Regions from separate parts of the Azospira sp. MPR-LB4 genome, predicted to be linked through region 2. Evidence: riboswitches for the same ligand, from Rfam matches in the RefSeq annotation. Region 2 holds a riboswitch; the other holds the start of a gene.
What was found. Region 2 has a riboswitch for cobalamin ahead of AC3QLZ_RS09520 (TonB-dependent receptor family protein). Riboswitches for the same ligand answer to the same signal wherever they lie in the genome.

Region 1 (14,993 bases), 510 kb from region 2:
ACGCTACCCATCTATTTCCTGGCGGGCATTCAACTGCTGTCGCTTGGCGTAATCGGGGAGTATGTGGGGAAAATATTCTCTGCTGTTCAACGCCGGCCGCGATGGATCGTTAGCGACTGTGTCGGTTTGGAGGCCACTGAATGATGGCCATGAATAAGCAGGTAGCCATCACCGCATCTTGCTGGTCTGACACGATTGTCGCCATTGTTATTGGTGCGAGCGCTTTCTGGCTGATCGTCGGTTTTGGAGTCCTTGATACCTCAAATATCCTCTGGCTAACCACGGTTAGTGACACGACTACCCATTATTTGGGTTGGGTTTTCTACCGGAATGATGGTTGGCATTGGCCTCCGGGATTGAATCCGAACTACGGGCTTGAATACTCAAGCTCTGTGATTTTTAGTGACTCAATACCTTTGGTGGCGTTTGTCGTGAAGTTGTTCGCCGGTGTGCTACCACCAGTGTTTCAGTATTCCGGATGGTGGCTCTTTCTCTGTTTTATTTTGCAGGCCTATTTTTCCATTCGCCTGCTTCGCCTTGTTTCGGATGACCCGTGGATTGTCTATTTAGGGGGCATCCTGTTTGTGTTTTCTCCGCCAATGCTGTGGCGACTGGGAGGGCACTTCTCCATGGTTGCCCACTGGCTGGTCCTGATTGCCATCTACATGTATTTCAGTTCGGCAGAGAGGACGTTGGCCCAGAAGTGTAAATGGGCGCTATTGCTGGCTTGCGCTGCGGTAGTGCATACCTATCTCTTCGCGATGATTTTGCCTGTATGGGGCGCTAACGTTTACAAGCGGGCTCAAGCGGCCGACATCCGTTTGAAGGAGTTTTATCCGGAGATACTTGTTGTTATCGGTTCAGCCTTGTGCGCACTATGGTTGGCCGGTTTTTTTCCCTTGCGTAGCAGCTATCTGAGTGGCGGATACGGTGTTCATAGAATCAATCTCCTCAGCCTTTTCAATCCTCATGGCGTAGCTTCCGTCGCTTCTGATCAATGGTCTTACGTTCTACCCGCTGTCCCCCAGGGGGCAGGGGACTATGAAGGGTTCAACTATCTCGGTCTGGGTGGGATACTGATCTTTGTCCTCGCAATAGCTCCTGCCATCAAATACAGACGTCTCGTCTTGACGGATGTATTCAAGCCGCTGGCGATTGCCTGCTTGCTGCTCACAGTTTTTGCCATCACCAATCACCTTGGCTTTGGTGGTGTCAGTTTGGATGTATGGCTGCCAAAATTCGTGATAAAAATTGCGAATGTGATGCGAGCCTCAGGCAGGTTCTTCTGGCCCGTCTTCTACATTATTTTGTTGGCCTGTATTTGGTTGATATCCAAGACTTATCCGCGTGCGGTGGGGATCTCCATCTTGGCGCTGTCCGCTGTACTCCAGGTTGCAGATACTCAAGCAGGATGGCGACAATTCCATGAGAAGTTTTCCCTGAATTCGTCTGTGTGGCCACAGTCGATCTATTCGGATGAGCGGGTACTATCCCTGGTTTCTGCATATCCCAGGTTGCGTGCGCTGCCTGCGGCAAATGCAATCAAGGACTGGGACCATCTCGTCAATTTGGCAACTTCGGTAAAAATTCCAACTGATGTCGCATACTTGGCTCGTGCCAATGATGCGGCTTACGCCAGCAGGGCCAAGGAGGTCGACGAACTGCTCCGGAGCGGTCAGCGGTTGCCGGAGGATAGCGTTTATTTTCTGAATCGGGAGTTCGCCACTCGGGTCATTCCGACCATGGCTGCAGAAGATCGAATGTTTGTGCTATCCAGTGAGGTTCTTATTTATGCGCCGGCTTATTCCGCCAAGGGTTTGAACGTATCCCTGCCGGTGGCATCGTCTCTTCAGGATCTTGGTGTCGTTGATGAAAAAAAATAATGTTGTCATGCTGCGCGTATTTTCCTCTTTCCCCAAAGTGCGACCGCCACTGCCTGCCGAGTATCGTCGGGTCTATGAGCGTGAATACCAGTTGAATAGAGGTGGCGGCAGTTTTCTGACACGCATGGCTGCTGCACTGGAAGCATGGATGCACAAAAGGGTGGCTACCATTTCCGGTGTCGGGACTTGTGTTCTGGAGCTTGGTGCCGGAAATCTTAACCATCTGGCCTACGAAAATGACTTTTCAAATTACGACGTTGTCGAGCCTTTTAAGGCTCTTTATGAGAGTCGTGCCGAAATTGAAAAAATCCGTCACTTCTATGACAGCATCGACGATATCCCCCTGGAGACTCACTATCAAAGGGTGATATCAATTGCCGTCCTTGAGCATCTGGATAGCTTGCCGGCCATCGTTGCTAAATCTGCACTTCTTCTCACAGATGACGGGGTATTCCAGGCAGGAATTCCTACCGAAGGGGGATTCCTTTGGGGCATGGCATGGCGCTTGTCGACCGGGGTGGGATTCTGGTTGCGTAACAAGTTGCCCTATGGTGTTCTGATGCGTCATGAACATGTAAATGACGCAGAAGAAATCGAAGCGGTTGTCCGGTACTTTTTCTCTGAAGTACGTGTTTGCAGATATCCGCTTCCGTTGCGTCACTTGAGCTTCTATTCCTATCTGGAGGCCCGGAGGCCGAATCTGGCTCGCGTGACTGAGTATCTCCGGACCGGTGAGGTTTCCATTGACTAGCAATTTTTGGTTGCTGGCTGCAGTGGTGGCCTCCAATGCGATTGGACAGATTTTGTTCAAGCTGGCGGCCGATAGCGTTCGTTCGGAGACGGATATCGGGTTGATCGTCAATATCCTGATTCGCTCTCCTGCCATGTGGTTGGCACTGTGTTTTTATGGAGCTACCGTGGTGAGCTGGATCTGGGTCCTTCGGATAATTCCCTTGTCCGTTGCCTATTCGGCTGTTGCACTCGTTTTCGTGATCGTTCCGTTTGCCGGGGTTTTCTTGTTCAACGAACCAGTCTCGATTCGTTTTCTTTTTGGCTCTCTTCTAATTGGTTTGGGAGTATGGCTAGCTTGCTTCGGTTAGCCTTTGGGGTTTGTTCAACATGCCGTGTTTCAAATTGTTCCGATGAAGATTGCATTTGACCAGCAGGTTTTCCTGCTGCAGGAATATGGCGGGATTTCCCGCTATTTGTGCAGTCTCGTGCGCGAGTTGGCGACCATGCCGGCGATTACGGCGCAGGTGTTTGCGCCCCTCCATGTCAATCGCAATCTGGCCGGGTTGGGGATTGAACTGTCGCGGGGACGGGCATTGTCCCGGCTGCCGCCGAAGTTGCTGCGGCCGGTCATGTTCGCCAGCAAGGTCATGGCACGGCGCGAGATGGCACGCTTCAAGCCCGATATCGTCCATGAAACCTATTACTGCGAAGACGATTTCCGTCCCAATGGAGCGCGGCGTGTGCTGACGGTTTACGATCTCATTCATGAGCGTTACCCGGACCTCTTCGTCAATAGCGAAGGAACCACCCGGCCCAAGCGCGTAGCCGCCAACCGCGTCGATCATGTGATCTGCATCTCAGAGAGTACGCGCCATGATCTGGTGAGCTATTGCGGTGTTCCCGAGGAGAAGACCTCAGTCGTCTATCTCGGTGTCGATGTGGATTTCGTGCAGGCCGTCACTCCCAGCCGGCAGTACCATCCTCGCCCCTTCCTCCTCTATGTGGGGGCTCGTGGTGGATACAAGAACTTTGAGCGTTTCGTTCGGGCCTTTGCCCTTTCTCCGCGTTTGCGCCAGGAGTTTGACCTGCTCTGCTTTGGCGGCGGCCAGTTGCAGACCGCCGAGCGCCAGATGATCGCTGATGCCGGGCTGGGCCCCGACCAGGTGGTGCAGATGGGAGGCGGCGATGAAATCTTGGCGGCGCTTTATCAGCAGGCTGCGGCGTTTGTCTATCCCTCCCTCTATGAGGGGTTCGGCATTCCTCCCCTGGAGGCAATGGCGGTCGGCTGCCCGGTCATTTGTAGCAACAGCAGTTCCCTGCCGGAAGTGGTCGGCGATGCGGCGGAAAGTTTTGATCCGCTGGACGAGGAGGCCATGCTCGCCGCCATGGAGGCGGTGCTGGCGTCCCCCAGCCGGCGCAGCGCCCTGATTGCCGCAGGGCAGACCCGCTACCAGCAGTTCACCTGGGAGAAGTGTGCCCGGGAAACCGAGGCAATCTACCGGAAGCTACTATGAAAAAAGCCTTGATCTGCGGTGTCTCCGGTCAGGATGGCGCCTATCTGGCCCAACTGCTCCTGGGCAAGGGATATCGGGTCTGGGGGACTTCCCGGGATGCCCAGATGTCGAGTTTCTCCAATCTCGAGCGGCTTGGCATCCGGCAGCAGGTTCAGGTGCTTTCCATGGCCCAGAGCGACTTCCGCAGTGTGTTGAACACCCTTTCCCGTTCCGAGCCGGACGAAATCTATTTTCTGTCCGGTCAAAGTTCGGTGGGCCTGTCCTTCGATCAGCCGGCAGAGAGCATCGAGAGCATCGCTTTCGGTACCCTCAACCTGCTGGAAGCAGTGCGCTTCCTGGGGCGCCCGGTGCGTATCTACCACGCCAGTTCGAGCGAATGCTTCGGTGATGTTCTGCCGGGGGAGAGGGCCAATGAGATGACCCCCTTCCGTCCCCGCAGTCCCTACGGCGTGGCGAAGGCGTCCGCCCACTGGCTGATCGCCAACTATCGGGAGGCCTACGGCCTTTATTGCTGCAACGGCATCCTTTTCAACCACGAATCTCCATTGCGGCCGGCCCGCTTCGTCACGCGCAAGATCGTTGCGGCTGCCTGCCGCATCGCTGCCGGCTCGCATGAAAAGCTTTCCCTCGGTCGCCTCGATATCGCCAGGGACTGGGGGTGGTCGCCGGATTTCGTCGATGCCATGTGGCGCATGCTGCAGCAGGAGCAGCCGGAGGATTATGTCATCGCCACCGGTGAGCCCCACACCCTCGAGTCCTTCGTCGCCAGTGCCTTCGACCAGTTGGGACTGGACTGGCACGACCATGTGGATATCGACCCATCCCTCTTCCGTCCCTCGGAAATCGCCCATAGCGCCGGAGACCCCGCCAAGGCCTTGGACGGCCTGGGGTGGCGGGCCACAGTGGCCTTCCCGGAGCTGATCGGTAACCTGGTACGGGCCGAGCAGGACATCCTTGCGGCAAAACCCTGAGCCATGTCCGAATTCCTGCTGACAATCGTCACGGTGACGAAGAATTGTGCCGGCACCATCGGCCATACCCTGGACTCGGTCCGGGCCGTCAAGCGTGACGGTATCGAGTATGTGGTGGTGGACGGTGTTTCCTGCGATGGGACGCTGGAGGCGGTCCGCCAGCACGGTACCCTGGTGGATCGTTGCCTGAGCGAACCCGATAGTGGCATTTACAACGCCATGAACAAAGGCGTGGCCCTGGCCAGGGGCAAGTACATCCTCTTTATCAACGGCGACGACGAACTGGTAGCCGATGGTTTTCCCGATGTCATGGCTGCACTGGCGGAAGGGCGGCACGGCATTGTCTGCGCCACCACCCTGGTGGGAGATGCCCGCTCACCCAGCGAAGTGCTGGTGGCTGTCCCGCGCCGGCTGCCCTTTTTCAACACCATCCCCCACCCGTCTTCCTTCGTGGCACGGGACCTGTTGCTGCGCTGGCCGTTCCGTGAAGACCTTCGCATCGTCTCCGATTACGATTTCTTCCTGCGGGCCCATCTGGCGGGACAGAAGTTCCATGTGCTGCCCGTCGTCACGGCCATGCATCAGCGCGGTGGCGCTTCCGGCAACGTGGCCCGCTCCCAGGCGGAACTGGATCAGGTGCGACGGCAGCGTCTGGGGTGGCGTTATTTCGCGGTCAATGCAGTCGCCGGCCTGTATCGCTGGGGCAAGGGCCTGGTGGGTGGGCTACGGCATGGCTGAGGCAATGCAGCCGGTGGTGGTCGGCCTCTCCGGTGGCCTGGGCAACCAGATGTTCCAGTATGCGGCCGGCCGGGCCCTGGCCCATCGCCTCGGGCACCCCCTGTCTCTGGACTTGTCCTGGTTCCAGGGGCGTGGCGACCGGCACTTTGCCCTGGCGCCTTTCCACATCGCCGCCAGCCTGGAGCGGGCCTGGCCCCGATTGCCTCCGGCCATGCAGGCCCAGTTGTCCCGCCTGAGCCGTCGCTGGGCGCCCCGGATCATGGGGGCGCCGGTGTTCCGGGAACCCCATTTTCATTACGTGCCGGCCTTTGCTGCCTTGGCTGCCCCGGTTTTCCTGGAGGGCTACTGGCAGAGCGAGCGCTACTTCCGGGAACTGCGGGAGCCGCTGTTGCAGGACTTTTCCCTGCGCCAGCCCTTGCCCGCCTCCTGCCAGCCGATCCTGGCGGCCATCGGCAATAGCGATGCCATCTGTGTGCACGTTCGTCGCGGCGACTACCTGAGCAATCCCGTGGCGGCCAAGGTGCATGGCGTCTGCCCGGTGGATTACTACCAGCAGGGTGTGGCGGAGTTGAGCGCATCCCTGGCCCGTCCCCACTGCTTTGTCTTCTCCGACGATCCCGAGTGGGTGAGAGGCTCCCTGGCCTTCCCCTGTCCGATGACCGTGGTGGATGTGAATGGTCCTGCCGAGGCCCATTTCGACCTGGCCCTGATGGCTGCCTGCCAGCATTTCGTCATTGCCAACAGTTCCCTCAGCTGGTGGGGCGCCTGGCTGGGCCAGGCTGCGGGAAAGCGGGTCATTGCCCCATCCCGCTGGTTCCTGACTTCCGACAAGGATGCCCGGGACCTGCTGCCGCCAAGCTGGGAACGTCGGTGACCGTCCCATGCGCATTCTCCTGACCAGCCCCACCTATCCACCCTTCAACAGCGGCCTGGGTAATGCCACGGCCCAGCAGGCGGCCGCCCTGGCCAGGGCCGGCCATGAGGTGGTGGTGGCAACCGGCGGCGATGTCCGTGGCAGCCGTCGGGACGAATGGGGCGTCCGCATCGAGACCTTTGCCGTCACCGGTGCTTCCTCCTGGCTGCAGCCGATCCGCGGCGATATGGGGAGCTATGTGGATTTCCTGCAGCAGCCCGGTTGGGATGTGGTGCTGCTCAACGCCTGGCAGAACTGGGCGACCGATCTGGCCCTGCGCCACCTCGACCGGATCGCCGGGCGCAAGTTCGTCTATAGCCATTGCATTTCCACCAACGTCTTCTTTGCACACCAGCCCCTGCGCTCTTTGCTCCGCTATCTGGCCTGGCGGCCCTACTGGTGGCGTCTGTCGCGCTTTATGCGGCGGCTGGATGGCGTCCTGTTCCTGGCCGGCGGCGGTACGGATTCCCGCTTCGACGACCTGGGGCTGGCCCGGCGTTGCGGTGTGCCGCTGCGGGTCGTGCCCAACAGCCTCTCTCCCGCGGCGGTGAAAGCCCTGGCGGTGGAACCGACCGCTCTGGAACAGCGGGACCGCCTGCTGGCGGTGGGCTCCTACCAATGGCAGAAGGGCTTTGATTTCGTCCTGCGGGCCTACGCCGCATCCGGGGCCCGCAACCGGATTCCCCTCCATCTCTTCGGTCAGCAGCACTCGGCCTACAGCGAGACGTTGCACAGCCTGGTCCGGGAGTTGGGACTCGACCCCGGCTGCGTGGTCTTTCACGAAGGGGTGTCCGGTGATGCCCTGGTGGCGGAATATGGCCGGGCCCGGCTGCTGCTCTCCGGTTCCCATACCGAATGCCAGCCCCTGGTGCTGCTCGACGCCAGCGCCCTTGGCACGCCCTTCGTCGCCCGCAGCACCGGCTGCATTGCCGGCATGCCTGGCGGCATGGCGGTCACCGACTGGCGCGAAATGGCCGCCCGGATCGACGCCCTGGAGCAGGACGAGGCCCAGTGGCAGGCCCTGAGCCGTGCCGGGCGCCAGGCCGCCCGGGATATCTACCACCCCGAGCCCGTCGCCAGGCAGCTGCTGGCGGTGCTGGCCGGGGAAAACGACATGATGGGGAGCGAGGGGCCGGCCCCCGCTCCGGAAAAGCTATGACAAATCCCCAGGTTCAGCCGCCGCTGGTGACGGTGGCCCTTTCCGTCTTCAATGGCGGTGCCGTGCTGGAAGCCTCCGTACGCTCCGTCGTCAATCAGTCCTTCACCGACTGGGAACTGCTGATCCTCGACGACGGTTCGAAGGATGGCGCCATCGACCGTCTGCCCTTTCTTGCCGACCCCCGCATCATCGTCGTGCGGGACGGCCATAACCGGGGTCTCTCCGGCCGCCTCAACCAGGCGGTCACTCTGGCCCGGGGGCGCTACTTCGCCCGCATGGATCACGACGACCTCTGCCATCCGCAGCGCTTTGCCCGCCAGGTGGCTTTTCTCGAGGCCCATCCCGAAGTGGACCTGCTGGCGGCCGAGTGCATCACCATGGACGAGTCGGAGCGCCTGAACGGCACCCTGCCGGCGGCCACCGACCACGACAGCATCTGCCGTCGTCCCTGGCAGGGCTTCCCCATGCCCCACCCGACCTGGATGGGGCGTATCGAGTGGTTCCGCCGTCATCCTTACCAGGACCCGGGTCCCTATTGCTGCGAAGACAACGAACTGCTGCTGCGGGCCCACCGGCAGAGCCGTTACCACACGCTGCCGGAACGTCTGCTGGCCTATCGGGTGCGCAGCCACACTCCCTGGCTCAAGCTGTGGAAGACCCGGGTGGCCCTGCTGCGGGCCCAGCTCGGGTACTTCTCCCGGCAGGGGCAATGGGGCAGTGCCCTGCTGTGCTGTGTCACGGCGGCAGCCCGCGTCGCAAGGGACTCCTGGCGCGAACTCGGCCATTGCCTGCGGCCCGGGGCCGAGGTCCACTGGGGGGCTGCGGCACCGGAGGGCGAGCGCCGTGAATGGGAGCGTCTGATCCAGGCGCTCAAACAAGGGGGCGGCAAGGCCGCACCTGGAGGGGAGGGCGATGAACCTGCCTGATCCGGCTGGCGATGGCCGGGCGGCCAAGCCCGCCATCATGTTCGTGGCCACCACTCCCTTTGCCGTCAATGCCTTCCTGGCCACTCATCTGGAGACTCTGGCCCGGCATTACCGCATCACCCTGTGCGTCAATCTCCAGGCCTATGAACTGCTGCCGGCCCTGGCCCGACAGGTGGAGGTCCGGCACATTCCCTTCGTGCGCAAGATCGCACCCTGGGACGACTTGCGTACCCTGTTGCAGTTGCTGGCCGTAGTGCGCCAGGTGCGGCCCGCCGTCATCCACAGCATCACGCCCAAGGCCGGGCTGCTGGCCATGCTGGCCGGTTTCCTGGCACGGGTGCCGCATCGCTGGCACACCTTCACCGGACAGGTCTGGGCCACCCGGCAGGGACTGGGGCGCCGTCTGCTTAAGGCCATGGACCGCCTGATCGTTCTGCTGGCTTCCCGGGTCTTCGCCGACAGCGCCTCTCAATGCCGGCTGTTGCGCGATGAGGGAGTGGTCAGTGGCGACGGCATCGGCATGCTCGGCGCCGGCTCCATCGCCGGTGTGGACCTGCAGCGTTTCCATCCGGACGGGGCATTCCGCATCGCCTTGCGCCAGGAGGTCGGTTGCCAGCCGGCTGCCTGCGTCTTTCTCTTCGTCGGCCGTCTGGCCCGGGACAAGGGCGTGTTCGACCTGGTCAGGGCTTTCGCCCAGGCCGCCCGGTCGGCGCCCGGCATGGAACTGTGGGTGGTCGGGCCCAACGAGGAGGGCCTGCTGCCAGCCTTGCAGCAGGCCGCTGCCGATTGCCCGGCCCCCATCCGCTGGCTTGGCGCCACGCCGACGCCCGAGCGCTTCATGGCGGCGGCCGATGTGCTGGTCCTGCCCAGCTACCGGGAAGGCTTCGGCTCCGTCATCATCGAGGGGGCCGCCTGCGGCATTCCGGCGCTGGCCTATCGCATCGACGGCGTCATCGACGCGGTGGCGGATGGGGTCAGCGGCGAACTGGTGGCCGTCGGGCAGGTGGAGGCCCTGGCCGCCGCCATGGTGCGGCTGGCCACCGACGACGAGCGGCGCCAGACCCTGGGCCGGCAGGCCCGGGCACGGGCGGAGGGCGATTTCAGCAGCCGCACGGTGACGGCGGCCTGGCTCGACTACTATCAAACCCAGCTGGATAAAGGAATGCATCCGTGAAGCGCCTGTTCGACCTCCTGCTCGGCCTGCTGGCCCTGGCCGTGCTGTTGCTGCCCCTGCTGCTGGTGTCCCTGCTGGTGCGTTTCACCTCCCCCGGGCCGGTGCTTTACTGGAGCGACCGGGTGGGGCGGCACAACCGCATCTTCAAGATGCCCAAGTTCCGCAGCATGCGGGTGGGCACGCCGGCGGTGGCCACCCATCTGCTGACGGACCCCAAGGCCTACCTGACGCCGGTGGGCTCCTTCCTGCGCAAGTCCAGCCTGGACGAGCTGCCCCAGCTGTGGAGCATCCTCAAGGGCGACATGAGTTTCGTCGGTCCCCGGCCGGCCCTGTACAACCAGGACGACCTGATCGCCCTGCGCACCGAGGCCGGCGTGCATGAGCTGGTGCCCGGCCTTACCGGCTGGGCCCAGGTGAACGGGCGGGACGAGCTGCCCATTCCCCAGAAGGTGGCCCTGGATGCGGAATACCTGCGCCGGCGCTCCCTCGCCTTCGATTGCCGCATCATCTGGCTGACCTTCCTCAAGGTGGTGCAGCGGGACGGCGTTTCCCACTGAGGCGGCGGGCGATGGTCTCCCCGCGCCAGCCGTTCGACGCCAGTCTGCTGCATGAGGCCGGCCTCAACCTGCAGGCCGTCTTTGACGTGGCGGCCCTGCCGGTGGAGGTTGCCGCCGTCCTGGAGCGGGCCGCCCCGGGCCACGGCCGGCGCCAGCTGATCCTGCTGGGCCACGGCGGCCGCCGCCTGTGGCAGGCGGTGCAGGCCGCCGGGCTGGATTCGGACCATCCCATCGACGATTTCACCATTGCCAGCGTGGGCCGCTGGTTTGCCGCCGTCTGTCCCGGCCGGGACTTCCACCTGCTCTATCCCGGCGATGCGCCGGTGGGGCTGCAGCAGCTGGGGCGGCTGGCGGGCTGGCACCATCCCTCGCCCTTCATGGTCGGGGTGCGGCAGCAGTGGGGCTCCTGGTATGCCTACCGGGCGGCCCTGCTGGCGGACAGCGACTTCCCGCCGACGCCGCCCCTGCAGGAAGCCTCGCCCTGTGCCAGCTGCGCGCCCCGGGTCTGCATCGAGGCCTGTCCGGCCGGCGCCCTGGCTGGCGGCCGTTTCGACCTGGCCGCCTGCGTCGCCTGGCGCCGGCAGCCCGCCTCGCCCTGCCGCCATACCTGCCTGGCCCGGCTGGCCTGCCCGGTGGGCCGGGAGCACCGCTACGAGCCGGCCCAGATCCGCCACACCTACGCCCAATCGCTGGCGGCCATCGAGGCCTACTATTGAAGCGCCCCGGCGCCGGGAAATGGCCTGGGGGCCAGCGACGGCGGGGAGGCTGCGCTAGAATGGCCGGACAGACCAACAACAGGAACCCGCCATGGCCCGCCATACCAAGATCGTCGCCACCCTCGGCCCCGCTTCCACCGATCCCGTCACCCTGGAGCGCCTGATCCGCGCCGGCGTGGACGTGGTGCGCATGAACTTCTCCCACGGCACCGCCGAGGACCACATGGCCCGGGCCCGCACCGTGCGCGAGATTTCCGCCAAGGTGGGGCGGCCGGTGGGCATCCTGGGTGACCTGCAGGGGCCGAAGATCCGCGTCGGCAAATTCGAGAACGGCAAGATCCAGCTGGAGAAGGGCGACAAGTTCATCCTCGACGCCAACTGTGCCCTGGGCAACCAGGAGCGGGTCGGCCTGGACTACAAGGACCTGCCCCGGGACGTGGAGCCCGGCGCCGTGCTGCTGCTGGACGACGGCCGCATCGTGCTCGACGTGGAGCGGGTGATCGGTGCCGAAATCCACACCGTGGTGCGCCACGCCGGCGAGCTGTCCAACAACAAGGGCATCAACCGCCAGGGCGGCGGCCTTTCCGCCCCGGCCCTGACTGCCAAGGACATGGACGACATCAAGACGGCGGCCCAGATCGGCGTCGATTACATCGCCGTCTCCTTCCCCAAGAGCGCCGCCGACATGTACATGGCGCGCCAGCTGATGCGGGCCGCCGGCAGCCGCGCCCTGACCATCGCCAAGATCGAGCGCACCGAGGCCGTGGCGGCCCTGGATGAAATCCTTGACGCCTCCGACGGCGTCATGGTGGCCCGGGGCGACCTGGCCGTGGAAGTGGGCGATGCCGCCGTGCCGGCCCTGCAGAAGAAGATGATTCGCCACGCCCGGGAGAAGAACAAGCTGGCCATCACCGCCACCCAGATGATGGAATCCATGATCCAGTCGCCGGTGCCGACCCGGGCCGAAGTGTCCGACGTGGCCAATGCGGTGCTGGACGGCACCGACGCGGTGATGCTTTCCGCCGAGACCGCCAGCGGCCGCTATCCGGTGGAAACCGTGGAATCCATGGCCCGGGTCTGCATCGAGGCCGAGCGTTCCGCCGAGGTGACCCTGGACCGGGAATTCCTCGACCGGGTGTTCACCCGCATCGACCAGTCCGTGGCCATGGCCGCCATCTGGACCGCCCACCACCTCAAGGTGAAGGCCATCGCCGCCCTGTCGCAATCCGGTTCCACCGCCCTGTGGATGAGCCGCCTCAACTGCGGCGTGCCGGTCTATGCCCTGACGCCGGATGCGGAGGCCCAGACCAAGATGTCCCTCTACCGGGAAGTGACGCCCCTGCTCATGAGCCAGCAGCATTCGGACCGGGACGTGCTGCTCTACGAAGCCGAGCAGCTGCTGATGCAGAACGGCGCCGTGGCCAAGGGCGACCTTATCGTGCTGACCATCGGCGAGCCCATCGGCACCCCGGGGGGCACCAACACCCTGAAGATCGTCCGCGTCGGCGAGCACCAGATGCCGCCCCTGCGGGCCTGATAGGGCCCTCGCGGGCCTCGGGCCTGAATCCGCCGGCTCTGTTAAAATTCCCGTCGCCCCGGTCCGCCGGGGCGAATCGTCTCCGGGTGCCCGCAAGGGAGAATCGGGAACGCGGTGCGGCAGGCCTTGGGGCCGCCCATTCCGCGACGTGCCCAACGCTGTGAGGGGGACTGGGCCGGCAGATGCCACTGATCCGCGGATCGGGAAGGCGCCGGCGCAGAGTGATCCCGAGTCAGAAGACCGGCCAGGAGACCCTTTCCGGCACGCACGGCCAGGCGCGCCGCCACCGATCTTCTGAAGGGGACTCCATGAAGACCGACCCCACCGTCAACAAAGTCATCTCCCTCGCCGGCTACCAGAACGAACACGAGTTCTCCGACGCCGCCCGGGACGCCATCTACCACGCCATCTTCTCCCGCCGCGACGTGCGCGGCCAGTTCCTGCCCGACCCGGTGCCCCAGGAGGTGCTGGCCCGGGTCCTCACCGCCGCCCATTTCGCCCCTTCCGTCGGCTACATGCAGCCCTGGAGTTTCCTCCTGGTGCGGGAGGCGGAGACCAAGGCCCGCATCCACGCCGCCTTCCAGCAGGCCAACCAGGAGGCGGCGGAGAAATTCGAGGGCGAGCGCCAGGCCATCTACAAGGAACTGAAGCTGGAGGGCATCCGGGAAGCGCCCATCAACCTGCTCATCACCTGCGACCGGGACCGGGCCGGCCCGGTGGTCATCGGCCGCACCCACATCAAGGCCATGGACCTCTATTCCAGCGTCTGCGCCGTGCAGAACCTGTGGCTGGCGGCCCGCAGCGAAGGCCTGGGGGTGGGCTGGGTCTCCATCTTCCACCAGCAGGCCCTGCGCGACATCCTGGGCCTGCCGCCGCGCATCATCCCGGTGGCCTACCTGTGTCTGGGCTACGTCAGCCACTTCAAGGAAAAGCCGGAGCTGGAAAGCGCCGGCTGGCGCCAGCGCCTGCCCCTGGCCGACCTGGTGTACGACGGCCAGTGGGAAAAGCCGGTGGAGGAGGAGCTGCGCCAGGTCCTCAGCGAGCACCAGGCCAGGGCCCAGGAAAAACGCCGCTTCTAGGCATGCCTGCCTGAAGAGGGCCGTGGTTTGGGCGTCTCCGGCGCCCTGGTCGCGGCCTTTGTCTTTCTTTTGCTGCCCGGTGGTCGCAGTACTCGCCCGGGGGGCAAAGCCACGATAAAATCACGGTCTTTCCCGAGCGCCACGACAGCGGGCGCCGATCACGCCAGAACAAACCGCATTGCCCATTGGAGGAACACCATGCCCATCGTATCCATGCGCCAGCTCCTGGACCACGCCGCCGAGAACGGCTACGGTCTGCCCGCCTTCAACGTGAACAACATGGAACAGGTCTGGGCCATCATGGAGGCCGCCAATGAACTGAACGCCCCGGTGATCATGCAGGCCTCCGCCGGTGCCCGCAAATACGCCGGCGAAGCCTTCCTGCGCCACCAGATCCTCGCCGCCCTGGAAGCCTATCCCCACATTCCCGTGGTGATGCACCAGGACCACGGCCAGTCCCCCGCCGTCTGTATGGCCGCCATCAAGTCCGGCTTCTCCTCCGTGATGATGGACGGCTCCCTGCAGGAAGACGGCAAGAGCGTCGCCTCCTACGACTACAACGTGGCCGTGACCCAGGAAGTGGTGAAGTTCTCCCACGCCATCGGCGTCTCCGTCGAGGCCGAACTGGGCGTGCTCGGTTCCCTGGAAACCATGAAGGCCGACAAGGAAGACGGCCACGGCGCCGAAGGCCACATGACCCGGGAAGACCTGCTCACCGATCCGGACCAGGCCGCCGACTTCGTCGCCCGCACCAACTGCGACGCCCTGGCCATCGCCATCGGCACCAGCCACGGCGCCTACAAGTTCACCAAGAAGCCCACCGGCGACATCCTGGCCATCGACCGCATCAAGGAAATCCACGCCCGCATCCCCAACACCCACCTGGTGATGCACGGCTCCTCCTCCGTGCCCCAGGATCTGCTGGCCGAGATCCGGGAATTCGGCGGCGACATGAAGGAAACCTACGGCGTGCCCGTGGAAGAGATCGTGAACGGCATCAAGCACGGCGTGCGCAAGGTGAACATCGACACCGACATCCGCCTGGCCATGACCGGCGCCGTGCGTCGCTACCTGTTCGAGAACCCCTCCAAGTT
Region 2 (14,993 bases):
TGGAACAGATGGCGCCCAAGGTGAGCGAGGAAGCGGTGCTGGCCGCCAATCCGGAAGCCATCGTCGCCAGCGGCATGGGCGATTCCCGGCCCGAGTGGCTGGACGACTGGAAGCGCTGGAAGCAGATCACCGCCGTGGCCCGGGACAACCTCTTCTTCGTCCCGCCCGAGCTGATCCAGCGCCACACGCCGCGCATCCTGGAAGGGGCGGCCCGCCTCTGCGAACACCTGGAGACGGCCCGCCACCGCCGTCCGGCCCGGTAGGTCGCCGCCATGCGCATGCTCCTGCTGCTGTGCTCCCTGCTCCTGGCCTGGGGCGCCCGGGCCGAGGTGGAAATGGATTCCGAGACGGACTTCCATTTCCGCGCCTTCGGCATCGAGCCGGCGGACCGGGTGGAGTGGGGCGAAGGCCATCTCACCGCCGGCGTGGACCGGGAGCTGCGGCCCGAGCGGGGCACCCGGCGGCGCACGGTGACGCCCCTGGAAGCCACCTTCGGCCTGGGCGCCGGCTTCAGCGCCGTGGTCGGCCTGGAGGGCAGTTCTCACACCCTCTTCGACGACGGCAGCGGTTCCCGCGCCGCCTCCCGGGAGGTGCTGCTCAAATACGCCCTGCCGGCCTGGAACGGCCTCCACGTGGCGGCCTTTGCCGGCGCCAACCGCCTGCAGGACCAGGAGCACCACAGTCACACCCGGGGCTTCAGCCTCAACCTGGATACGGACCTGGGCACCTTCGGCAGCGGCTATTCCCAGGACCGGCGGCGTCCCGGCGAGCCCCACCAGGGGCGCGAGTGGGGCGTGAACTGGTTCCGCCTGTGGGACGCCGGCCCCCTGCACGGCTGGGGCCTGGCGGCGGAGGCGCGCTTCGTGCGCAGCCCCCTGGGGGAACGCATCGACCACTGGCTGCTGGGCGTCGCCCGGGTGGTGGGCAAGGGCCTGCTGGCGGACGTGGCCATCGGTGGCAGCGGCGGCGACACCGACGCGCGGCGGCTGACGGCGGGCATTTCCTGGTTCTACTGAGCCCGTCGCCGCCGGGCTGGCTATGATGGAAGGGTTTTGCCCGCCGGAGCCCGCCATGAAAAAACAGTCCGTTCTCCTCGCCGAAGCCTACCGCCTGCTGGAACCCGGCCCGGTGCTGCTGCTCACCACCGCCGATCCCCGGGGTGGGCGGCCCAATGTGATGACCCTCTCCTGGCACATGATGATGGAGTTCGAGCCGCCCCTGGTGGGCGTCCTGGTCAGCGGCCGGGACGACAGCTTCGCCTGGCTCGAGGCCAACGGCGAGTGCGTGCTCAACATTCCCACCGCCGACCTGGCGCCCCAGGTGGTGGCCTGCGGCAACAGCCACGGGCGCCGCCGCGACAAGTTCCGCCTCACCGGCCTGACGCCGAGTCCCGCCTCCCGGGTCGGCGCTCCCCTCATCGACGAGTGCTATGCCAGCCTGGAGTGCGTGGTGCACGACCGGGGCTGGGTGGCGCGCTACAACCTGTTCGTGCTCGAAGTGGTGGCCGCCTGGGCCGAACCGCGCAAGCGCCCCCGCACCCTGCACCACCGGGGCTGGGGCGAGTTTGCCGTGGCCGGCTCGGTGCTGCGCCTGCCCTCGGCCATGAAGTGAGATGAAGGTTTGACCCTGCGGCTTTACCCCGCCCGGGAACTAGGGTGTTGCCGGGTGGCAGGGCGGCGGCCGGCGCTGTACCCTATCGGCATGCAATCGTGTCCTAGGATCAGGGAGCGTCATGGAAGCATTTGTCTGGGATGAGCGTTTCGTTACCGGCATCCCCAGCGTGGATGCCCAGCACCGGCATCTGGTGGACATCGTCAACCGGGTCGGCGACCTTTTGCTGGCCGAGGGCGAGGGTACCGACGAGGCCCTGCAGCAGATTTTCAAGCAGCTGGCCGACTACGCCCACCTGCATTTCGCCGACGAAGAGCGGCTGATGACGGAGCTGGGCCTGGACATCCGCCACCAGGACCTCCACGTGCAGCACCACCGCCAGTTCGTCGAGCAGCTGCTGTCCATGTGGCAGGCCCGTTCCTCCCTCAGCCAGCCGGCGGAGACGGTGCACGGCTTTCTCGCCGCCTGGCTGACGGTGCACATCCTGGGCGAGGACCAGGTCATGGCGCGCCAGATGTCCCGGGTCCAGGCCGGCCAGTCCGCCGCCGAGGCCTTCGCCGCCGAGAGCGGCGAAGTGGCCGACAGCACCAGCGCCCTGCTAGACGCCCTGGGCCGCCTCTATCACCTGGTGTCCCAGCAGAACCGGGACCTGGCGGCCATGAACCAGCAGCTGGAGGCCAAAGTGGAGGAGCGCACCCGGGAGCTGTCGGCGGCCAACGTCCGCCTGGCGGCGGAGCAGGCCGAACTGGCGCGGCTGCTGCAGAAGGTGGAAAGCACCCAGCAGCAATTGCTGCAGTCGGAAAAGATGGCGGCCATCGGCCAGCTGGCGGCCGGGGTGGCCCACGAGATCAACAATCCGGTGGGCTTCGTCCATTCCAACCTGGGCAGCCTGAAGCAGGACATCGCCCTGCTGTTCAAGGTCATCGACACCTACGAGCAGCACCTGCCGGACAGCGGCCCGGCCTTCGCCGCCCTGCAGCAGGTGCGGGAGGAGGCGGACCTGGCCTACCTGAAGAGCGACCTGCCGGCCCTGCTGGCCGAGTCCGACGAGGGTCTGGCCCGGGTCACCAAGATCGTCAAGGACCTCAAGGATTTCTCCCACGTGGACGAGGCCGAGCTGCAGGCGGCGGATCTCAACAAGGGCATGGAAAGCACCCTCAACGTGGTGTGGAACGAGCTCAAGTACAAGGCCGAGGTGGTGCGGGAGTACGGCGACATTCCCCTGGTGCAGTGCATGCCGGCCCAGATCAACCAAGTGTTCATGAACCTGCTGGTGAACGCGGCCCACGCCATTCCTGAGCACGGCACCATCACCGTGCGCTCGGGCCGGGAAGAAAACGGGGTGTGGATGGAGGTGCAGGACACCGGCAAGGGCATGACGCCGGAAGTGCAGAAGCGCATTTTCGAGCCCTTCTTCACCACCAAGCCGGTGGGCAAGGGCACGGGCCTGGGCCTTTCCCTCTCCTACGACATCGTGGTCAAGAAGCACGGCGGCCGCATCGAAGTGCGCAGCGCCCCGGGCCAGGGTTCCACCTTCCGCGTCAGCCTGCCCCTGGAGCCGGCCGCCGCAGGGGCCGCCTAGGCCTCAGGGTTCAGCCGCCGCGGTGGTTGGCGGCGTCCTGCTCCTCTTCCTGCACCATGAGGCGACGTAGGACGAAGGGAAAGAAGCCCGAAATGATGAGGGAGACAGCCGTCACCAGGGCGGCGATGCCGGCGCCGCTGTCGGCCAGGATGGGATGCAGGAGGGCGCCGAATCCGGCCAGGCTGGCCACGGCGGGCACCAGGCAGAGCAGGCCGAGAAACTCCATGACGATGAAGCTGAAGGGCAGATTTTTCATGGGGGCAATGATGCCAGACTCGGGCGCCGGGCTAAAGCCGGGCCACCAGGGCGCGGATGCGGGCCACCGTATCTTCCGGTCGGGCCTGGCGGGAGACTTCCAGACCCAGTTCCCGGGCCAGCCGGTTGAGGGCGATGGGGTTGAGGGGAATGCCGCCGGCATCGATGGCGGAGATCAGCCGCCGTGCCCGTTCCTCCGGGCTGGTCGGCGGGGTCGGCCGGCGCCGGCCCAGGAGGTGTCGCAGCAGACGGACCAGCATGACGCTCTCAGGCCCCCAGTAGCCGGGCCACCGCCTCCGGGTTGGCGGGGAAGTAGAAATGCACGTAGGAGGCGGTGAGGCGGCCGACCCGGTAGATGGGCTCCCCCGGCGTGTTGCCGGTGAGCTTGAGCGCCCGTACCAGGGGTTCCAGGGGCGTGCTGCTGGTGGAGTAGTGGAAGCTGTGGCCGGGCAGGCGGCCTTCCGGCAGTTCGGCGGCCATCAGGCCCAGGGCGGCCAGCTTCTTCTGCATGCGGCTTTCGCCGGGCAGCAGACCGAAGCCGGCCGTGCTTTCCCCCGTCACCGAGACCAGGGTTTCGAACAGGCTCATCATGCCGCCGCATTCGGCCAGCAGGGGCTTGCCGGCGGCCGCGTGGGCCTGCAGGGCGGCAGCCATGGCCCGGTTGGCGGCGATGGCGGCGCCGTGCAGTTCCGGATAGCCGCCGGGCAGCCACAGGGCGTCGCAGGGGGGCAGGGTGGCGTCGGCCAGGGGCGAGAAATGGACGAGGCGGGCGCCCAGGTTCTCCAGGCATTCCAGGTTGGCCGGGTAGGCGAAGCAGAAGGCGGCGTCCCGGGCCACCGCCACGGTCTTGCCCGCCAGCAGGGGGGGCAGAGCGGGCGGCGGGGCCGGGGCGAAGTGCACCGGCGGCGGCAACTGGGCCGCGGCGGTGGCGGCGAGGGCGTCGGCCATGGCGTCCAGGCGCTGCTTCAGGTCCTCGATCTCGGCGGCGGGGAGCAGGCCCAGGTGGCGCTCTGGCATGGCGGCGTCGTTGTCTCGGGGCAGGTGGCCGTACCAGGCGATGTCGGCTTCATCCAGGGTGTCGCGGCACAGTTGGGCGTGGTAGGCGCTGCCGACCCGGTTGGCCAGCACCGCGCCGATGGGGGCGCCACCGCCCTGTTCCTCCCGGTAGTGCTTGAGGCCGAAGGCGACGGCGCCGAAGCTGCCGGCCATGGCGGAGGCGTCCAGCACCAGCAGGATGGGCAGGCCCAGCAGGCGGGCCAGGGCGGCGGCGGAGGGTTCGCCGTCGTTGAGGCCCATCACTCCTTCCACCAGGATCAGGTCGTTCTCCGCCGCGGCGCGGGCCAGGCGCCAGCGGGCGTCGGCCTCGCCGCCCATGCGGAAGTCGATGTTGTCGCAGGGCTGGCCGCTGGCCACCTGGTGGATCTGGGGATCGAGGAAGTCCGGGCCGCACTTGAAGACCTTGACCCGGCGCCCCTGGCGCGCGTGGAGCCGGGCCAGGGCAGCGACCACGGTGGTCTTGCCCTGGCCGGAAGCGGGGGCGGCGACGAGGAGGGCGGGGCAGGCGAGGGAAGTCATGGGCGGCGGCTCGGTGGAGATTTTGGGGGGATGGCCTGGGAGGCAGGCGGGACGGGCATCGGCGGCATGCCGTCGCCAGGATGCCCGTGTCTATTGCCGGTCAGGCCGGCGGCCCTTCAGAACTCGATCCCGGGCATGGCGGCGATGCCGGCCTGGAAGGCGTGCTTGACCATGCCCATTTCGCTGACGGTGTCGGCGGCGGCCACCAGGGCCTCCGGCGCGGCGCGGCCGGTGACGATGACGTGCTGGTGTGGCGGGCGGGCGGCGAAGGCGGCCAGCACCGCATCCAGCTCCAGCCAGCCATACTTGAAGGCATAGGTCAGCTCGTCCAGGATCACCAGGTCGATGGCCGGGTCGGCGAGGTAGACACAGGCCTGTTCCCAGGCGGCCCGGGCTGCGCGCAGGTCCTTCTCCCGGTCCTGGGTTTCCCAGGTGAAGCCTTCGCCCATGACGTGCCATTTGACGTTGGGCTGCTGCCGGAAAAAGCCTTCCTCGCCGGTGTCGGAGCGGCTCTTCACCAGCTGGATGACGGCGGCGCTGTGGCCGTGGCCCAGGGCCCGGGCGAGGACGCCGAAGGCGGCGGAACTCTTGCCCTTGCCGTTGCCGGTATGCACCAGCAGGACGCCGCGCTCCTGGCTGGCCTGGGCGATCTTGGCGTCGACCACTTCCTTCTTGCGGGCCATGCGGCTGTTGTGGCGTTGGTTGCGCTCGTCGCTCATGGGGAACTCCGGGAATCGGGGAAAAGGGAAAAGGGGCGGCTGGAGGAAAAGGCTGGCGTTAGCAGGGGATGAACCAGCGGCTGCCTCCGTCCTCCACCTCCCGCAGGGGATGGCCGTAGAGGTGGCTGAGGTGGGCGGCGGTGAGGATCTCGGCCACCGGCCCGCTCTCCCAGGTGCCGTCGCCCTGCAGCAGCAGGGCCCGGTCGCAGTAGCGGGCGGCCAGGCCCGGGTCGTGCAGCACCATCACCACGCCGGCGCCCCGCTCCCGGGCCAGGCCGGCGAACAGTTCCAGGGCGGTGATCTGGTGGGAAAGGTCCAGGTGGGCCAGGGGCTCGTCCAGCAGGTAGAGGTCCGGCGCCTGGGTCAGCAGGGTGGCGATGGCCAGGCGCTGACGCTCGCCGCCGGAGAGGGAAGGCGTCTCCCGCTGTTCCATGCCGGCCAGCCCCACCCGGGCCAGGGCGGCCCGGGCCAGTTCCGCATCGGCGCCTGATTCCCAGTCCCAGCGGCCCAGGTGGGGATGGCGCCCGGCCAGGGCCGTCTCCAGCACGCTGGAAGCGAAGGCGTCGGCCTGGGTCTGGGCCATCCAGCCCCGTTGCCGGGCGGCTGCCCGGGGCCCCAGTTCGCCATAGCTGCGCCCCTGCAGACGCACCTCGCCGCCCTGGGCCGGACGCAGACCGGCCAGGGTGGATAGCAGGGTGGACTTGCCGGCCCCGTTGCGCCCCAGGATGGCCAGCCGTTCCCCCGGCTGCAGCTGCAGCTCCAGGTCGCGGCAGACCTCCCGGTCGCCGATGCGCACGGTGAGGTAGCTGGCTTGCAGCAAGGCAGTCATCGCGGCGCCCGGGTGAGGAGGAAGAGGAACACGGGTACGCCGATGAGGGCGGTCAGCACCCCCACCGGCAGCTGCTGGGGCGCCGCCACGGTGCGGGCCAGGGTGTCGGCCAGGGCCAGCAGGGCGCCGCCGGCCAGGGCCGAGGCGGGCAGCAGCAGGCGCTGGTCGTTGCCCACCGCCAGGCGCACCAGATGGGGCACCACCAGGCCGACGAAGCCGATGGAGCCGGCAGTGGTGACGGCGGTGGCGGTGGCCAGGGAAGCCACCACATAGACCAGCCGGCGCAGGCGCACCACGGCTACGCCGAGGGCCTGGGCCGTGGCTAGGCCCCGGGCCAGCAGGTTGAGTTCCCGGGCAAAGGGCAGGGCCAGCAGCAGGGCCGCCGCCAGGGCCAGCAGGGGCGGCCGGGCGTCGGTGGCCTGGGAGAGGTCGCCCATCAGCCAGTAGAGCATGCCGTGCAGCTTGTGCTCCGGTGCCAGGGACAGCATCAGAGCCACCAGGGCGCCGCAGCCGGCGGCGACGATGACCCCGGTGAGGAGCAGGCGGGTCTGGGTCCACGAGCCGTCGCCGTGGGCCAGGCCGAAGACCAGAAAAGTGGCGGCCAGGGCGCCGCTGAAGGCGAGGCCGTTGATGCCGAAGGCGGATAGCCCGAGCAGGATGGCCACCAGGGCGCCGACCCCGGCGCCGCCGGAGATGCCCAGCACATAGGGATCGGCCAGGGGATTGCGCAGCAGCACCTGCATCAGGCAGCCGGCCACCGCCAGCAGCCCGCCGCAGGCAAAGGCGGCCAGGGCCCGGGGCAGGCGCAGGTTATGCACCACCGCGTAGCCCGGCGCCTCGGCATCACCGAGCAGCCCCTGCAGGACGGCGCCGGGGGGAATGCTGATGCTGCCCACCGCCAGGGCCACGACCAGGCTCACCCCGGCCAGCAGCACCAGCAGGGCAATGACGATCAGGGCACGACGGCGGGAGGGCATGGTTGGTCAGGCAGAACAGTCGGTCAGAAATCGTAACGCCCGGAGACGAACAGGGCGCGCCCGTCGGTCGGGTAATAGTAGTGACCGGCCGTGCTGGAATAGCCGGCAAACGCAGCATGCTTGTGGTCCAGGGCGTTGGCGATCTGGGCCTTCAGGGTCCAGGGCTTGAAGTTCCAGGAAGCCTGCAGGTCCAGGGTGGCGTAGCCGGCCAGGTCGCCGTGGCTGTTGTTGAAATCGCTGCCGTAGGCCCGCTTGCCGACCATGCGGGTGAGGACCCCGTACTGGCCGATGCTGCCGCCGTCCCAGGTGAGCAGGATGCTGCCCTGGTGTGTCGGGGCCAGGGGCACCCGCTTGCCGGCATAGGTGCCGCTGCGGAAGGTGGCATCCAGATAGGTGTAGCTGATCTTGGCGCTGACGCTGGAACTCAGCTTCCAGTCCGCCTCGGTTTCCAGGCCCTGGCGGCGGGTGGGGTCCAGGTTGACGTTGGCACCGGCACTGGCGTCGTAACCGATTTCGTCGCTCAGGGTGGTGCGGAAGAGGGCGGCTCGGGCCGACCAGGAGCCTTGGGCAACGCGGGCGCCGATTTCGTTGGTGCGGCCGTGCTGGGGCTTGAGGTCGCCGGCGAACACCGGACGGAAGGCCAGGTTGTCGTAGCCGAAGAGCTCGTCCAGGTTGGCGAAGCGGAAGGTGGTGCCGGTCTTGCCGAAGAACTGCCAGGCGCCGCTGCCGTAGGTCAGGCCCAGGTCGTAGGCGGAACGGGTGCGGCTGGCACTGCCGTCCATGCCGGGCTGAAACCAGGCCGGATAGGCATCCTGGTAGGCGCTCTGCTTCATGCGCTGCTGGCGGGCGCCCAGGGTCAGGCTGAGGGCGGAGGTGAGGTTGGTCAGGTTCTGCAGGTAGAAGGCGCTGCTTTTCTGGGTGGCGCGCTGGTTGGGGCCGTTCTGGTTGGTGGAGGTGACCTTGGCGTCGTAGTAATCCACCCCCACCGTGGTTTCGCTGCCCAGTGTTCCGAGACCGTGGTTGATGCGCAGGCGCGGGGTGAAGGAGAGGGTGTCGCGGATGCGCTCGCTCTTCCAGTTGGAAGAGACGAGGTCGGTGTTGAGGGTCTGGTGTTCGAAGCTGACTTCCGTCTCCAGGTCCACCTTGTCGGAGAGGGCATAGGCCACACCAGGGCGGACACGATAGCCGTCACGGCGTTGGGTGTCGTAGGGCTTGCGGCTGTTACGCGGATCGTTTTCGTAGGTCGCCTGCAGCAGATTGCCGGGGAGTCCGGAGGATTCCTTGTATACGGCGAAATCTGAGAAGACCTCGCCCCGCTCCAGCTTCAAACCTACGCGGCCGCTGGCAGCCTGCTGGTCCTGCTGGCTGTTCTGGCGGTAGCCGTCGAGGCTGGCACTGCGCACGAACAGATTGCCGTAGAGGTGCTCATTGCCACCGGCGAAGCTGCCGTCCAGGCCTCGGTAGCCGAAGGAGCCAGCGGTGGCGGTAATGGAGGCCCGGGGCTTGCCGGACTTGTCGGTGATGATGTTGATGACGCCGCCGGTGGCTCCGTCGCCGTAGAGTACCGTGCCGGAGCCGCGTACCACCTCGATGCGCTCAATGCCGGTGAGGGGAATGGAGGACCAGATGATGGTTCCCATGTCGGTGGGGCTGATGCGCTGGCCGTCCAGCAGTACCAGGGTGTTGCTGGTGGCGGTGGAGCCGAAGCCGCGCATGTCCACCGTCGCGTCCAGGCCCAGAGGGCCGTAGATCGGCATGGCGTTGATGCCGGCCCGGGTCGCCAGCAGGTCGGTCAGATTGGTGGCTGGCGTCTTCTCGATGTCTTCCCGGGAAATGACGCTGATGTTGGCTGCCGTACGGCAATCGGCCTCGGAGAAACGGGTGGCGGTGACGATGACGGACTGGAGCGAGGCTTCCTCCGCCAGGGCCGCGGTCGCAGGCAGGGCAAAGGCAGCGGTCAGGGCGGTGGATAACAGGGAACGGCGCATGGGAGTGACTCCTGCATGGCAACGATGCGCATCCCGCAGCACCGTCGCCGATGGTAATTGGACGCGGGCAGGGAACCTTCGGATCAGGAGTGCTTTTTGGACAGACCAGTCTTGCCGCTTCCCCGCGACGCTTCCGCGAATTCCGTTCAGGCCGGTATCCGGGCTCGGAAGTCTTGATCCATCGCCTTCCCGGGGGTGACCCAGTGGCATCGTGATGGACCCGCACTTCCTTACCGTTGCGGGGGCAGCACAGGCATTGCGCCGCTGCTGGCGGCGCGCACCTGTTTCCCGTTTAACCGCGGAGGAGGACTCCTCCCGCGGCACCTGACGCGGAGCGTTGTCCCTAGTGGAACAACGGGGGCGGATGGTACTCCATACCTGCCTGTATGGCGAGGCCGGCGCCTGGGCGCTTTGGCATAAAACACATTCAAAATATGGTCTTAGTCCTTGACCTTGCGTGTTTTTGGCCTCTATAGTTCGCGCCTATGACTAAGCAATTAGATGCCCTCGAGGGCAAGGTGGCGCAGGTGGTCAACCTCTGCCACAGCCTGCGGGCCGAGAACCAGGAACTGCGCGCCCGACTGGCCAGCGCGGAAGACGAGCGCCTGCGTCTGGTCGAGCGCATGGAGACGGCCCGTGTCCGCCTCGAGGCGCTGGCCGAGCAGTTGCCGGAGGAGTGCAAGGCATGAGCGGCAATTTCATCGACGTGGCCATCCTCGGCCGCGAATACCGGGTGGCCTGTCCGCCCGGCGAACAGGAAGCGCTGCTGGCTGCTGTCGCCTATGTGGACCGCAAGATGCAGGACATCGCAGCCAAGAGTAAGACTGCCGCCGCCGAGCGCGTGGCGGTCATGGCGGCCCTGAATATCGCCCACGAACTGCTTTCCGCCGGGAAGGCGGAGAGCCCCGCAGAAAATCCTGAAACCCCCGTTGACGGCCCTGACTTTCAGCGTAGAATCGGAGCCATGGAAACACAGTTGGACGCGGCCCTCCAAGGCCAGGAACCCTTGTTCTGAAGCCTTCTTGGCCGCACCAGCAAAAGTTTCCGCCGATTGTCCCCTGCGGTGTTCGTCAAGGCCATATATTCCTTGAACCAATGCTAATTGGCATCGGCCGCGAACCACTCATCCGCTGTTGTGAGCGCCCTTCGTCGGGTGCACCTGATGCGGACGGCAAGCGACCACTCTGAACTCAGGTTCAGGATGCCGGCCTAACGGCACAGGCGGGGGCCTAATACAGCAGCGCGGTGCGAGCAATCCACCGCGCTGTTTCCTTTTGTGGCCCCTCTTTTCCCCTGTTCGCCCATGGCTTACTGGCTGATGAAATCCGAGCCGGACGAAGTGTCCATCGACGACCTGGCCCGTCTCGGCCGGGTGCCCTGGTTCGGCGTGCGCAACTATCAGGCCCGCAATTTCATGCGCGATGCCATGAAGCTGGGCGACGGCGTGCTCTTCTACCATTCCGGCTGTGCCGTGCCGGGCATTGCCGGCCTGGGCCAGGTGGCGTCCGCTGCCTACGCCGATGCCACCCAGTTCGATCCGGCCAGTCCCTATTTCGATGCCAAATCCTCGCCCGGGCAGCCCCGCTGGCTCAACGTGGATGTGGCCTTCGTCGCCCGCGGGCGCTTCGTGGCCCTGACCGAGTTGCGGTGCCATCCGGCCCTGGCGGCCATGGGAGTGCTGCAAAAGGGGAGCCGCCTGTCCATCACCCCGGTGACGGCGGAAGAGTGGCAATTCATTACCCGCAAGTTGATGGAGCTGAACGATGTTTTTTGATTTCTGGTGGCTGGCCTATGTGGGTCTGGGCCTCTTCGCCGGTTTCATGGCCGGCCTCCTGGGCATCGGCGGCGGCGCCGTGATGGTGCCCCTGCTGGCCATGATCTTCGCCGGCCAGCAGTTCCCGCCGGAGCAGATGCTGCACCTGGCCCTCGGCACCTCCATGGCCACCATCATCTTCACCGCCATTTCCAGTCTGCGCACCCACCACCAGCATGGCGCCGTGATGTGGGACACGCTGCGCTCCTTCACCCCGGGGGTGCTGGTGGGGACCGTGCTGGGCACCCAGCTCGCCGCCCGCATTTCCACCCAGGGCCTGGCCCTGTTCTTTGCCTGCTTCATTTCCTGCGTAGCGTTGCAGATGGCGTTGAACTTCAAGCCGAAACCCCACCGGGAACTGCCCGGCCCGGCCGGCCTGGGGCTGGCGGGCGGGGTCATCGGCGCCCTCTCTTCCCTGGTGGCCATCGGCGGCGGCTCCCTGACGGTGCCTTACCTGGCCTGGTGTAACGTGCCGGTGCGCAACGCCATCGGCACTTCGGCGGCCCTCGGCCTGCCCATCGCCTTCTTCGGTACCCTGGGCTACATCTGGAACGGCTGGGGCGAGGCCGGCCTGCCGGCCTGGAGCGTTGGTTACGTCTATCTGCCGGCCCTGCTGTGGGTGATGGCGGGCAGCGTGGTGGCGGCCCCGGTGGGGGCGCGTCTGGCCCATCGCCTGCCGGTGGCGACCCTGAAGCGGATTTTCGCCGGCGTGCTGGTGCTGCTGGCAGCCAAGATGTTGCATGGCGTCATGTAGATGGCGGCTTGCCGACCTTGATGCATATGGAAAGGGCCTGCGGGCCCTTTTTTGTTTTTGCGCCGCGACATACGGGCGGGTATGGAAATTTGCGTAACTGTTATATCATTGCGTAATCCATGTCCGTTCCCGGACGCAATACGGGTTTCCCACATTGGGGAAAACCCGCCGGGAGGGCTGGGTAGAGGGGGAGTCGGTCTTTTTCTGCCGACCTAAACAAATACTCAAACTGAGGAGAACACTCGTGAGCAGCGCTGCCTACGAACGGATTCGCAACAATCCGAAGTTCGACAAGCTGGTTGCCACCCGCAGCCGCTTCGCCTGGACCCTGTCTGCCGTGGTCCTGATCCTGTACTACGGCTTCATGGCCGTGGTCGCCTTCAATCCCACCCTGCTGGCCTCGCCCCTGGGCGAAGGCCGTATCGCCACCATCGGCTGGCCCATCGCCGCCCTGATGATGCTGCTGTTCTGGGTCATGACCGGCCTCTACGTGCATCGCGCCAACGGCAAGTTCGACGAAATCAACGCCGAACTGATCAAGGAAGCCACCAAGGAGGCCCAATAATGCGTAACCTGTCCCGCTTCCTGCCCCTGCTGGGCCTGCTGCTGGCCGCCGGTGCCGCCTATGCCGGTCCCGGTACCGTCGGCGAGGCTGAAAAGCAGCCCCTGAACGTGGCCGCCATCGCCATGTTCGTGGCCTTCGTGCTGTCCACCCTGGGCATCACCTACTGGGCCGCCAACCGCACCAAGTCCACCGCCGACTTCTACACTGCCGGCGGCGGCATCACCGGTTTCCAGAACGGCCTGGCCATTGCCGGCGACTACATGTCCGCCGCCACCCTGCTGGGTCTGACCTCCATGGTGTTCGCCAAGGGCTATGACGGTTTCGTCTACATCGTCGGCTTCTTCGTCGGCTGGCCCATCATCCTGTTCCTGATGGCCGAGCGCCTGCGTAACCTGGGCCGCTTCACCTTTGCCGACATCACCTCCTACCGTCTCGACCAGAGCAAGGTACGGACGGTGGCTGCCATCTCCTCCCTGACCGTGGTGCTGTTCTACCTGATCACCCAGATGGTCGGTGCCGGCCAGCTGATCAAGCTGCTCTTCGGTCTGGACTATGAGGTGGCTGTGGTAGTGGTGGGCGTGCTGATGATGGTCTATGTGACCTTCGGCGGCATGATCGCCACCACCTGGGTGCAGATCATCAAGGCCTGTCTGCTGCTTGGCGGCGGCACCCTGATGATGCTGCTGGCCATGTCCCACTTCGGCTTCGATTTCGAAACCCTGGTCACCAAGGCCACCGAAGTGCACAAGGACGGCACCAAGATCATGGGTCCGGGTTCCCTGCTGGCCGATCCGGTCAATGCCGTGTCCCTGTCCCTGGGCCTGATGTTCGGCACCGCCGGCCTGCCCCACATCCTGATGCGCTTCTTCACCGTGCCGGATGCCAAGCAGGCCCGCAAGTCCGTGTTCGTGGCCACCGGCTTCATCGGCTTCTTCTTCCTGGTGGTGGTGCTGTTGGGTATGTCCGCCATCGTTCTGGTCGGCACCAACCCCGAGTTCTTCGAAGGCGGCAACGTCGGCGGCAAGATGATCGGCGGCGGCAACATGGTGGCCATGCACCTGGCCAAGTTCGTCGGCGGCAATATCTTCCTCGGCTTCCTTTCCGCCGTGGCCTTCGCCACCATCCTAGCCGTGGTTTCCGGCCTGGCTCTGGCCGGCGCTTCCGCCATCTCCCACGACATCTACGCCAATGTGATCTGCAAGGGCAAGCCCAAGGGCGGTTCCGAGCTGAAGGTGTCCAAGATCGCCTCCATCTTCATCGGTCTGGCTGCCATCGGCCTGGGCATCATGTTCGAAAAGCAGAACCTGGCCTTCATGGTCGGCCTGGCTTTCGGCATCGCTGCTTCTGCCAACTTCCCGGTGCTGATCCTCTCCATGTACTGGAAGGGCCTGACCACCAAGGGCGCCATCGCCGGCACCATCTGCGGCCTGACTGCCGCCGTGGTCTTCGTGGTGCTGTCCAAGGCCGTGTGGGTGACCGTGCTGGGCAAGGCCCAGGCCATCTTCCCCTACGACCAGCCGGCCCTGTTCTCCATGCCCCTGGCTTTCCTCATCGCCTTCGTGGTCTCCAAGCTGGATACCAGCGCCCAGGCCAAGCGCGAGATCGAAGCCTTCGACGACCAGTACGTGCGTGCCCAGACCGGTCTGGGTGCCGCCGGCGCCAGCAACCACTAAGCGCCAGCTGCAGCGTCAGCGTCATAAAAAAGCCCCGGGAGTTTCCCGGGGCTTTTTCTTTTTGCCGTTGCCGGCGGCCAGCGCAGTTTGTTGATTAGCAGCCCTTGAAGGCGGGCTTGCGCTTGGCCAGGAAGGCGTCCAGGCCTTCCTTGTAGTCGGCGGTGTCGAGGAAGGCGAAGGAGGCGGCCTTTTCTTCCTGGGTCAGGGGCGCGCCGGAAGCCAGGCGGCGCATCCACTGCTTGTGCCAGCGGGCCACCAGGGGAGCGCCGGCAGCGATGCGGCGGGCGGTGGCGGTGACTTCGTCCTCCAGCTGGGCATCGGCCACCACCCGCGTCAGCAGGCCCTTGGCGTAGGCCTCGGCGGCAGAGAGGATGCGCCCTTCCAGCAGGATCTCGGACATCACGGCGGGACCGGCCAGGGCCAGCAGGCCGGACATCTCGCCCGGATACATGGAGAAACCCAGCCTGTTGATGGGGGCGCCGAACTTGGCTCCTTCGCCGGCGATGCGCAGGTCGCAGTTGCCGGCGATCTCCAGGCCGCCGCCGATGCAGGCACCCCGGATCAGGGCCACGGTGGGGTGGGGGCAGTCGCGCACCGCATCCAGGGCAGCGCCCACCTTGTCGTGGTAGTGCAGGGCCTGTTCCAGGTTGGT

Region 1: it holds a riboswitch for cobalamin, as region 2 does, so the genes downstream of both, bluB (5,6-dimethylbenzimidazole synthase) here and AC3QLZ_RS09520 (TonB-dependent receptor family protein) in region 2, are expected to answer to the same signal.

The regions. Positions count from the first base shown of each region.
Region 1 is NZ_CM179521.1:1,516,843-1,531,835, reverse strand. Features, by position in the region: gene AC3QLZ_RS07010 (glycosyltransferase family 2 protein) at 1-144, shown strand, start outside; gene AC3QLZ_RS07005 (DUF6311 domain-containing protein) at 141-1,883, shown strand; gene AC3QLZ_RS07000 (class I SAM-dependent methyltransferase) at 1,870-2,634, shown strand; gene AC3QLZ_RS06995 (DMT family transporter) at 2,627-2,983, shown strand; gene AC3QLZ_RS06990 (glycosyltransferase family 4 protein) at 2,987-4,129, shown strand; gene AC3QLZ_RS06985 (GDP-mannose 4,6-dehydratase) at 4,126-5,100, shown strand; gene AC3QLZ_RS06980 (glycosyltransferase family 2 protein) at 5,104-5,838, shown strand; gene AC3QLZ_RS06975 (alpha-1,2-fucosyltransferase) at 5,831-6,712, shown strand; gene AC3QLZ_RS06970 (glycosyltransferase family 4 protein) at 6,720-7,910, shown strand; gene AC3QLZ_RS06965 (glycosyltransferase family 2 protein) at 7,907-8,836, shown strand; gene AC3QLZ_RS06960 (glycosyltransferase family 4 protein) at 8,823-10,010, shown strand; gene AC3QLZ_RS06955 (sugar transferase) at 10,007-10,567, shown strand; gene AC3QLZ_RS06950 (hypothetical protein) at 10,579-11,283, shown strand; gene pyk (pyruvate kinase) at 11,375-12,820, shown strand; cobalamin riboswitch at 12,888-13,083, shown strand; gene bluB (5,6-dimethylbenzimidazole synthase) at 13,129-13,899, shown strand; gene fba (class II fructose-bisphosphate aldolase) at 14,098-14,993, shown strand, end outside.
Region 2 is NZ_CM179521.1:2,024,871-2,039,863, reverse strand. Features, by position in the region: gene AC3QLZ_RS09570 (cobalamin-binding protein) at 1-263, shown strand, start outside; gene AC3QLZ_RS09565 (hypothetical protein) at 273-1,016, shown strand; gene AC3QLZ_RS09560 (flavin reductase family protein) at 1,072-1,611, shown strand; gene AC3QLZ_RS09555 (ATP-binding protein) at 1,733-3,193, shown strand; gene AC3QLZ_RS09550 (hypothetical protein) at 3,204-3,449, opposite strand; gene AC3QLZ_RS09545 (hypothetical protein) at 3,481-3,708, opposite strand; gene AC3QLZ_RS09540 (cobyrinic acid a,c-diamide synthase CobB) at 3,716-5,023, opposite strand; gene cobO (cob(I)yrinic acid a,c-diamide adenosyltransferase) at 5,140-5,742, opposite strand; gene AC3QLZ_RS09530 (ABC transporter ATP-binding protein) at 5,801-6,571, opposite strand; gene AC3QLZ_RS09525 (FecCD family ABC transporter permease) at 6,568-7,548, opposite strand; gene AC3QLZ_RS09520 (TonB-dependent receptor family protein) at 7,572-9,536, opposite strand; cobalamin riboswitch at 9,669-9,879, opposite strand; gene AC3QLZ_RS09515 (coiled-coil domain-containing protein) at 10,022-10,225, shown strand; gene AC3QLZ_RS09510 (cell division protein ZapA) at 10,222-10,551, shown strand; RNA gene ssrS (6S RNA) at 10,589-10,768, shown strand; gene AC3QLZ_RS09500 (EVE domain-containing protein) at 10,855-11,310, shown strand; gene AC3QLZ_RS09495 (sulfite exporter TauE/SafE family protein) at 11,300-12,103, shown strand; gene AC3QLZ_RS09490 (DUF485 domain-containing protein) at 12,348-12,668, shown strand; gene AC3QLZ_RS09485 (cation acetate symporter) at 12,668-14,341, shown strand; gene AC3QLZ_RS09480 (enoyl-CoA hydratase/isomerase family protein) at 14,436-14,993, opposite strand, start outside.